3 regions of the Rhodococcus sp. T7 genome follow, and region 1 is predicted to be linked to each of the others. Evidence: riboswitches for the same ligand, from Rfam matches in the RefSeq annotation. Region 1 holds a riboswitch; each other region holds the start of a gene.

What was found. A riboswitch is a leader RNA that binds a small molecule or an ion and turns the genes downstream of it on or off. The one in region 1 is predicted to bind thiamine pyrophosphate.
Region 2: linked by a shared signal. The riboswitch ahead of MLGJGCBP_RS39655 (3-oxoacyl-ACP reductase) and the one ahead of MLGJGCBP_RS05360 (TenA family protein) in region 1 are both predicted to bind thiamine pyrophosphate.
Region 3: linked by a shared signal. The riboswitch ahead of thiO (glycine oxidase ThiO) and the one ahead of MLGJGCBP_RS05360 (TenA family protein) in region 1 are both predicted to bind thiamine pyrophosphate.

What each region holds. Positions count from the first base shown of each region.
Region 1 covers NZ_WXYH01000034.1:5,660-8,925, forward strand. Annotated here, with positions in the region: gene MLGJGCBP_RS05355 (ABC transporter substrate-binding protein) at 1-952, opposite strand, end outside; gene MLGJGCBP_RS05360 (TenA family protein) at 937-1,659, opposite strand; TPP riboswitch at 1,653-1,748, opposite strand; gene MLGJGCBP_RS05365 (NUDIX hydrolase) at 1,806-2,483, opposite strand; gene MLGJGCBP_RS05370 (carboxylesterase/lipase family protein) at 2,596-3,266, shown strand, end outside.
Region 2 covers NZ_WXYH01000370.1:17,324-20,589, forward strand. Annotated here, with positions in the region: gene MLGJGCBP_RS39640 (oxidoreductase) at 1-265, shown strand, start outside; gene MLGJGCBP_RS39645 (organic hydroperoxide resistance protein) at 287-709, opposite strand; gene MLGJGCBP_RS39650 (MarR family winged helix-turn-helix transcriptional regulator) at 712-1,164, opposite strand; TPP riboswitch at 1,238-1,342, shown strand; gene MLGJGCBP_RS39655 (3-oxoacyl-ACP reductase) at 1,392-2,156, shown strand; gene MLGJGCBP_RS39660 (LLM class flavin-dependent oxidoreductase) at 2,158-3,266, shown strand, end outside.
Region 3 covers NZ_WXYH01000110.1:9,791-13,056, forward strand. Annotated here, with positions in the region: gene MLGJGCBP_RS12925 (NUDIX hydrolase) at 1-373, shown strand, start outside; gene thiE (thiamine phosphate synthase) at 374-1,072, opposite strand; TPP riboswitch at 1,097-1,209, shown strand; gene thiO (glycine oxidase ThiO) at 1,208-2,275, shown strand; gene thiS (sulfur carrier protein ThiS) at 2,278-2,502, shown strand; gene MLGJGCBP_RS12945 (thiazole synthase) at 2,495-3,262, shown strand.

The DNA of each region.
Region 1 (3,266 bases):
CGGAGTATCCCGCCCACTGCTCGGCCGTCTGTGTCCCGACCTTTCCGGACGCGTCCTTCATGTACTGGGAGGACAGCATCTGCTGGCTCTCCCGCACGAGGGATTCGTCCGTGAAGGCGCCGGGATTGGCGTCGATCAACATCTGTGCGGCCTCGTCCGGCCGGTCGGCGGCGAACTGGTAGCCGCGCTGCAGGGCCTGGACGAACTTGCGGGCCTGCTCGGGGTGCTCGTCCATCCACTGCTCGTTGCCCTCGATGACGAGTGCGTACGCGTCCGGGAATCCGTAGTCGGTGTAGTGGAAGTAGCGCATCGGGGTGCCTCGGTGCTCGGCCTCGATGCCCTCCCAGCCGAAGAACGACACGGTGAAGTCGGCGGTGCCGGAGTACACGGCCTCGTACGCCGACGTGCCGAGCGTGACGGTGGTGAATTCGCCCTTGCCGCCGTCGTTCCGGATGATCTGCTTCAGCGTCTCCTCGCCGTCCGGGTCCGCGAAACCGGCGTAGATCTTGCCGTCGAGATCCCGGGGGCGGGTGATGTCGGGGCGATCCGCTTTCACCGCGATGCCCGTCGCCCAGTGCTGCAGCGGGGCCATGACCGATGTGGTCTGGGCGCCCGCGGCCTTCGAGAACGTCGCGGAACTCTGGAAGCTCACGCCGAACTCGGCGTTGCCTGCGTCGACGAGGGTGTCGGGCGAGGTGTCGTTGTACGGCAGCACCTGCACGTCGAGCCCGGCGTCGGCGAACCAGCCCTCCTGCTGGGCGACGAACAGACCGGTGTGGTTGGTGTTCGGCGTCCAGTCGAGTGCGAACCGGATGGTGTCGTCGGACTGCGAGTCGCCGGCGCAGCCGGTGAGCATCGACAGGGCCGAGACGAGGATGACGGCTGCGGTGGCAGCGCGCTTGGTGCGGGAGAAACGCTTGGTGCGGGAGAAAAGTGTCACGACGCCGGCCATTCCTGCTTGTTGAGTGCGGTGTCCCAGAACATGAGTTCGTAGCGGCTGGCGATCGTGAACGCCTCCACCATCGCCTCGCGCTGGGTGTCGGTCGCGGCCTCCGCGGCGGCGTCCACGAGTTCGCGGGCCTTCGCGACGGCGGCGTGGAACTCCTCCGCGTCGTACGTGGTCACCCACTGTGCGTACGGGTGCGACGGGTCGGCGGACAGCACCTCGCGGGCGCTCGCCGCCAGCCGGCGTCCCACGTCCGCGTAGATCCAGAAGCACGGCAGCACCGCGGCGGCGGACACCGCGTACGGCTCGGTGGCGGCGACGGCCGTCAGGTAGGAGATGTACCCGAGGCAGGCCTGCGAATGCTGCGGTTCGACGTCCGACGCGGGGAGTCGCCCGCTGGTCAGGAGGTTCTGGTGCAACGTCGCCTCGACCGTCGCGGCCTCGGCCGCCGAGCCGGCCCAGAAGCCGGCCTCGACGGGACCCGGCGCATGCGCGGCGACCAGGGACAGGGCCTTCGCGTACCCGGTCAGGTACAGGAAATCCTGCTCGATGTACGTGCGGAACACGTCCAGCGGCAGCGTTCCGTCGCCGAGGCGGCGCAGGAACTCGAGTTCGTCGATCGCCTCGCGCAGCACCTTGGTCCGGTCCCACAAGTGGTCCGTGAATCGGGCGTGCTGGCCTGCGCCCGCAGCACCTTGGACAGAGCTATTCACAACGTTGACATCCCTTCGTCAGCATTACCTGAGCAGGTTCCCGGGTGTGTTCTCAGCCCCGCCCGTGCGGAGCACCCCGTGTCAGAACAAGCCGACCCTAGCACCGGCCGTGCCGCGAACGGAAAGGCCCGGGTGGGTGGCCGGGCTCAGCCGGCGAGGAACGCGGCCGCGCCCGGCGGGAGGGCCGCGGGGCCGCGCCTGTAGATCTCGGCGGGCCTGCCCGTCCCGACGACGGCCATGTCGCCGGTGTGCTCGAGAGCGGGCATCATGTGCCGGCGGAACGAGTCCTTCGGGAGGGGGCGGCCGAACACCACCTCGTAGACCCGGCGCAGTTCGAGCACCGTGAACGTGTCGCCGACCAGCCCCGACGGGTCGACGGACCGCGCGTACCGCTCGCGCAGGTCGGCGACGGCGAGCGTGACGACGTCCGCGTGGTCGAACGCGAGGTGCTGCGTCACCCGGTCGCCGTCGACGGGGATCAGCAGGGCGTCGCGGGGGAGTGCCGTGCGGGGGAGTGCCGCCCCGTGTGTCATCGACAGCACCCACCCGCGATCGTCGCGGGCGGGGTCGTCGAACATTGCCAGCTGGTGGAACTCGGCGCCCGCCAGGCCGGCCTTGATCCGCAGGCACCGTTCGGCGGCGTCCCGTAGACGCTCGCCTTCGTGGAGGAAGGTGCCCGGAAGCGCGAGCCGGCCCGAACGGTGCGGGACCACAAGAACTTTCAGATCGGCGCCGTCCACGGTGAGGACGGCGACGTCGACCGCCACGGACGGCCGCGGATAGTCGAGGAGGCTCTTGCCCTCGGGATCGGTCGATGCGGCCACGGAGGAAATGTTAGCGCGCGGTTGATCTATGTCACGTTCGAACGGTCCTGCCTGCGCATCGTTGGTAGTTTGGCGAGAGATTCCCGTACGCGCTGCGTGAGGAGATTCGGCCGTGGATGTCGAGAAGTCAGGCGACACACTCGTCGTCCGCGCCCGGGACGGCGACGTGCGCGGCTACCCCGAAGGCGACGTCTACGCGTGGAAGGGCATCCCGTTCGCCGCGGCCCCCGTCGGCGATCTGCGGTTCCGGGCGCCGGTCCCGCCCGCCCCGTGGGACGGCGTGCGCGACTGCGTCGACTTCGGCCCGATGGCCCCGCAGGGCCACGGCACCGCCGTCCCGATCGACGCCGGACTCGAGATGGACGAGGACTGCCTGTCGGTCAACGTGTGGGCACCCCGGCCCGACGGCACCCCGCGGCCGGTGATGGTGTGGATCCACGGCGGCGCCTACTGCCTGGGAACCGCTGCTCAGGGCATCTACAACGGTCGGATCCTGTCCACTCTCGGCGACGTCGTGCTGGTCTCGTTCAACTACCGGGTGGGGGCGCTCGGCTTCCTCGACCTGTCGTCGTTCTCGACGGCGGATCGGGTGTTCGAGACCAACTGCGGGCTGCGCGACCAGGTCGCCGCCCTCGAATGGGTGCGCGAGAACATCGCGTTCTTCGGCGGTGACCCGGACGAGGTGACGGTGTTCGGGGAGTCGTCGGGAGCCGGGTCGATCACCACGCTGATGACGTGCCCGAACGCGGACGGGTTGTTCCACCGCGCGATCGCCCAGAGCCC
Region 2 (3,266 bases), on a different contig from region 1:
CACCGAATCGGTGCAGGACAAGCTGATGGCAGTCGGCAACCGGATCTTCGCGCAGTCGGCGGAGATGGGGGCGCTGCCGATGTTGTTCGCGGCCACCGCCCCCGACGTGATCGGCGGCAGTTACATCGGGCCGGACGGCCTGTTCGAGCAGCGGGGCCACCCGAAGGTGGTGGGCTCCAACAAGAAGTCGCGGGACGAGCAGACCGCGAAGGGTCTGTGGTCGCTGTCGGAGGACCTGACGGGCGTCGAGTACGAGTTCGGGTGACCCGACGCCCGCGCAGGATGCTCAGTCTTCGGTGACTTCGAGGGTGACGTCGACGTTGCCGCGGGTGGCGTTGGAGTAGGGGCACACCTGATGTGCCTTCTCCGTCAGTTCGAGTGCCTCCGCGCGCGGCAGGTGGGGGAGGGACACCTCGAGGGTGACGGCGAGGCCGAATCCGCCGCCGTCCGTGGAGCCGATCCCGACGCGGGCGCCGACGGCCGAGTCGGCGACATTCGCCCCGGCCTGACGGCCGACGAGCTGGAGTGCGGAGTGGAAGCACGCCGCGTATCCGGCGGCGAACAGCTGCTCGGGGTTGGTGCCGTCGCCCGATCCGCCCATCTCGGTGGGGATGGCGAGGTTCAGGTCGAGCCGGCCGTCGGACGTGCGGGCGTGGCCGTTGCGGCCTTCCCCGGTTGCGAGGGCTTCGGCGGTGTAGACGATCTTCATGGTTACTTCTCTCCTGTTGGGGTTGCGAAACTGTGGAGCGATTCGGTGAGGCGCGACAGGGTGTCGCGCAGGGCGACGAGTTCGTCGATGCCCATTCCCGTCGAGCGGGCGAGTTCGGTGGGGATGCCTTCCGCGGCGGCGCGGAGGCTCGCGCCCTTCTCGGTGAGGTGGATCCCGACCCGGCGTTCGTCGGCCGACGAACGCCTCCGTTCGACCAGGCCCAGCGCCTCGAGCCGCTTGAGCAGTGGCGACAGGGTGCCGGTGTCGAGGTCGAGGGCGTCGCAGATCTCCCGCACCCCGCGACCGTCCTGTTCCCAGAGGACCAGCAGCACGAGGTACTGCGGGTAGGTCACGCCCAGCGAGTCGAGCATCGACCGGTATCTCGCGGTCATCGCCCGGGAGGCCGAGTACAGCGCGAAGCACACCTGGCGGTCGAGGGCGAGGTTGTCGGTCACCTCTGAATGGTTGCACACAACTAGGTTGTGCACAACCAAGAAATCGGAAACGGTGTTTGCCCTTACACTGTTGGCCAGTGACACGGGGTGCTGCCCGGCGAGGATCCGGACGGCTGAGAAGACACCCGTCGAACCTGAACTGGGTAATGCCGGCGAAGGGATGTCGCGGAGACGGCCGTATGCGCTCATCCGATGTCTCGTCGCCGACCGATTGGAAGGTGACAGCAATGCAGCTCGACAAGCAGATCGTCCTGGTTACCGGCGGTGGCCGGGGCCTCGGTTCCGCCATCGTGCGGTCGTTCGCGGCGCAGCACGCGCGGGTAGTCGTGAACTACCGCAACAGCCGGGGTGCGGCGGAGGAACTCGCGGCATCCCTGGGTGCGGACCGCGCGGTCGCGCTCCAGGCGGACGTCACCGATGCCGCGCAGGTGGCAGCACTGTTCGCCGCAGCGGAAGCGCACTTCGGATCGCCGGTGACCACCGTGATCAACAACGCCCTCGCCGACTTCTCCTTCAACGGCGACGCACGCGACAAGGCGGACGTCATCACGTGGGAGGCCTTCGACTCGCAGTTGCGCGGCAGCGTGCAGGCGACCCTGAACACCACGCAGGCCGCGCTGCCGGGCATGCGCGCGCTCGGGTTCGGCCGCATCGTGAACATCGGAACCAACCTGTTCCAGAACCCCGTCGTCCCGTACCACGACTACACCGCCGCCAAGGCCGCCGCGCTGTCGCTGACCCGCACTCTCGCCGCCGACCTCGGGCCCGACGGCATCACCGTCAACATGGTCTCGGGCGGGTTGCTGCGCACCACCGACGCGAGCGCCGCCACCCCCGACGAGGTGTTCGACCTCATCGCGGCGAGCACTCCGCTGCAGCGGGTCACCACCCCCGACGAGTTCGCCGACGCGGTCCTGTTCTTCGCGTCCCCGTGGTCGCGTTCGGTGACCGGCCAGAACCTCGTCGTCGACGGTGGACTGGTCAAGGACTGACATGAGCGACGCCCGGCAACTGCACTTCAACGCGTTCCTGTTCGGCTGCGGGCACCACGGCGCCGCGTGGCGGCACCCCGCCTCGCAGGTGGAGCGGCTCAGCGACATCGCCTACTACGAGGAACTGGCGCAGACCGCGGAGCGGGGTTGCCTCGACGCCGTGTTCTTCGCCGACGGGCATTCGGTGCGCGACCCCGCGTCCGGGGGCATGTGGTTCCTCGAACCGCTCACCGCGCTGTCCGCGATGGCGCGGGCGACCGAGCGGGTCGGTCTCGTGACGACCGTGTCCACCACGTTCTACACCCCGTTCCACGCCGCGCGGATGCTGGCGTCGCTCGACCACATCAGCGGCGGCCGCGCCGGCTGGAACGTGGTGACGTCGATGTTCGACGCCGAGGCCCGCAATCACGGTCTCGAGGAGATGCCGCCGCACGACGACCGCTACTCGCGGGCCGCGGAGTTCGTCGAGGTGGCACTCGCGCTGTGGGATTCGTGGGAGCCCGACGCGCTCGTGCTCGACCGGGAGGGCCTCTTCGCGGATCCGGCCAAGGTGAACGCGGTCGGGCATCGGGGCAAGCATTTCCTCGTGGACGGTCCGCTGAACGTGCCGCACTCGCCGCAGGGGCGTCCGGTGCTGTTCCAGGCGGGCGCGTCGGATCAAGGCCGTGACCTGGCCGCCCGGTGCGCCGAGGGCATCTACGCCGTCGCCTACGACCTCACGGCCGCGCAGAGTTACTACGGCGACGTGAAGCGGCGCATCCGCGCTGCGGGCCGCGACGCCGACGCCGTGATCGTGATGCCCGGTCTCGTCACCTACGTGGGCTCGACCACTGCGGAGGCGCGCAGGAAGAAGTCGGAACTCGACGCGCTCCTGCCCGTCGAGCAGTCGCTGGCGCAGTTGTCGATGTTCGTCCAGCAGGATTGCAGCGCATGGGAATTGGACGCACCCGTTCCGGCGCTGCCGCCGCTGTCGGAGTTCACCGGACCGCAGGGCCGGTACGACACGATCCTGCGGATCATCGAGAAGGACCGTCCCACCGTGCGGTCGCTGCTGGGCACGCTGGCGGCCGGCGGCGGGCACTGCACCATGATCGGCACCCCGGAATCGAT
Region 3 (3,266 bases), on a different contig from region 1:
GGAAACCGACGTCGCCGGGCTGCCACTACACCCCGGATTCGAAGCGGGGTGGCCGCAACTACGCACCACCGAGGTGCGACTGCTGCTCGACCGGCACGACGTGCTGGGTGAGAGCGGCGCGCCGGCGCAACTGTCGAGGGCGCTGCCCCGCACCGTGCACCTGCCCGGCGGCACCTACGGGTGGCTGCCGCGCATCGAGGTGCTCGAGGCACTGGACGCGGTCGGTCGCCTCGCCGAACCCGCAGGTCACGGCACCACGCTGGGCACGGTGACCGCGGTCGTCACCACCGACCCCGACCTGATCGAACAGTTGCCCGCCACCGTCGTGATCCTGCCGCCCGCCACGGTGCGCGACTGGCTCGAGCAGGCGTAACTACGCGTTCTGCTGCAGCAGGGCGGACAGTGAGCGCGCCGCGGCCTGCGGGTCGCGGGCCTCGGTGATGGCCCGGACGACGACGATCCGATCGGCGCCCGCGGCGAGGATCTCCGGAACCCGGGACTCGTCGATGCCACCGATCGCGAACCACGGGCGGTTCGGCGCGGAGTCGGCGGTCGAGCGCACCAGGTCGATGCCCGACGCGGTCCGTCCGGGCTTGGTGGGGGTCGCCCACACCGGTCCGGTGCAGAAGTAGTCGACGCCGTCCTCGATCGCCGCGAGGCTGGCCTGGGCGCGGCTGTGCGTGGACCGGCCGATCAGGACATCCGAACCCACGACGGTCCGCGCGTAGGGGACGGGCAGGTCGCCCTGGCCGAGGTGCAGGACGTCGGCACCAGCGGCCAGCGCCATGTCGGCCCGGTCGTTGACGGCGAGCAGCGCCCCGTGCCGCCTGGCCGCGGCCGCGAGCACCGACAGTGCCGCCAGTTCGTCCCTGGCGTCCATCGTGCCGAACTTCTTCTCACCGGCCGAGCCCTTGTCGCGGAGCTGGATGATGTCGACGCCGCCGGACAGCGCGGCCTCGGCGAACTGCGCCAGGTCGCCCTTCTCGCGCCGAGCATCGGTGCACAGGTACAAACGTGCTGTTCCGAGGCGGCGCCGACGGTCCGTGAGGTTGCTGTGATGCGAGGTGGTCACGGCATGACGGTAGCCTCTACGGTGAAAGTGCAACACGGGAGTCCCGGGGAACGTGGGGCTGAGAGGGGCTCACGCCGAGCCCGACCGTCATACCTGACCCGGATCATGCCGGCGCAGGAAGTGAGGTGGAGTTCAATGGCGAGATCGGTATCCGTCGTCGGAGGCGGAGTGATCGGCCTGTCGATTGCGTGGCGAGCAGCCCGCAACGGCTGGTCGGTGAAGCTGTACGACCCGTCGATCGGTTCGGGAGCGTCCTGGGTGGCGGGCGGCATGCTCGCCCCGTTGTCCGAGGGCTGGCCCGGTGAGGAGAGCGTCCTCGAACTGGGCAGCGCGTCGCTCGACCGGTGGCCCGAATTCGGGAAGGAACTGGAGGCCGGGGCCGGCGTCGACCTGTTCACGTCGGAGAGTTCGCTCACCGTCGCGCTGGACGGCGCCGACGCCGAAGATCTCCGGACCATCGCCGAGTGGGTGGGGGCGCAGGGCCGGGATCTGCAGATCCTGAATCGCGCCGAAGTCCGCGCCCTCGAGCCGATGCTGGGTCGCGGAGTCCGGTTGGGGCTCTTGGCCGTCGACGAACTGGCCGTCGACAACAGGCTGCTCCTGCAGGCGTTGCAGCGGTGCGCCGTCGACGCCGGGGTGGAGCTGATCGATGAGGCCGTGCGCAGTCTCGACGGCCTCGGCACGGACCAGATCGTCGTCACCGCGGGCATCGCGTCACCGGCACTGTGGCCGGGACTTCCGGTGCGACCGGTGAAGGGCGAGATCCTGCGGTTGCGGGCCCGTCCCGGGGTGACCCCGGCGCCGGGCCGGACCATCCGGGGCAGCGTCCACGGCAGGCCCGCCTACCTGGTGCCGCGCGCGGACGGCATCGTCGTCGGCGCCACCCAGTACGAATCGGGCAACGACACGCAGGTCACGGTGGCCGGTGTGCGGGACCTGATCGCGGATGCCGAGGCGCTGATGCCCGCCATCGGCGAGTACGAACTGCGTGAGACCTCGGCGGGTCTGCGTCCGATGACCCCGGACAACCTGCCGCTGATCGGCCGGGTGTCCGATCGGGTCGTGGTGGCGACGGGACACGGCCGCAACGGCATCCTGCTCACCCCGGTGACCGCCGACGCGACGGTGGCATTGTTGGAGGGCTCGGCACTGGTCGAGGCGAAAGCCGCCGACCCCGAACGTTTCGAGAAAGTAGCGAGGTAGAGATGAGTGAGCAGCAAGTAGTGGTGCCGATCGGCATCAGCGTCAACGGCGAGGATCACGAGTTCACGGAACCGTTGACCGTCACCGGGCTGCTGGAGGCGCTGAACCTGCCGACCAAGGGCATCGCGGTGGCCGTGAACGGCGCCGTGTTCCCCCGCGCCCGGTGGGACGAGTTCGTGGTCCGGGGTTGGGAGATCGAGATCCTCACGGCGGTGCAGGGTGGCTGACACGACTCCCGGCGTGCAGAAGGGCCTCACGATCGCGGGCCGCACGTTCGGTTCACGGTTGATCATGGGCACCGGCGGCGCCGCCAACCTGACGGTGCTCGAAGAGGCGCTCGTCGCGTCCGGCACCGAGCTGACCACGGTCGCGATGCGCCGCGTCGACGCCGTGGGTGGCACCGGGGTGCTGGACCTGCTGCGCCGGCTCGACATCGCGCCGCTGCCCAACACCGCGGGCTGTCGCGGCGCGGCGGAGGCGGTGCTGACGGCGCAACTCGCCCGGGAGGCACTCGAAACCGACTGGGTGAAGCTCGAGGTCATCGCCGACGAACGCACCCTCATGCCCGACGCCATCGAGTTGGTCAGCGCCGCCGAGCAACTGGTCGACGACGGATTCGTCGTCCTGCCGTACACCACCGACGACCCGGTCCTGGCCCGCAGGCTCGAGGACGTCGGCTGTGTGGCCGTGATGCCGCTGGGTTCGCCGATCGGCACCGGGCTCGGTATCGCGAACCCGCACAACATCGAGATGATCGTGGACGGTGCCGGGGTACCGGTCATCCTCGACGCCGGCATCGGGACCGCCAGCGACGCGACCCTCGCGATGGAACTCGGCTGCGACGCCGTCCTGCTTGCCACCGCGGTGACCAGGGCGAAGGATCCGGCGCTCATGGCGTCGGCGATGCGCGGGGCCGTGGTGGCGGGGTACGAGGCCCGGCACGCGGGCCGCATCCCCAAGCGGTTCTGGGCGCAGGCGTCGTCGTAGATCT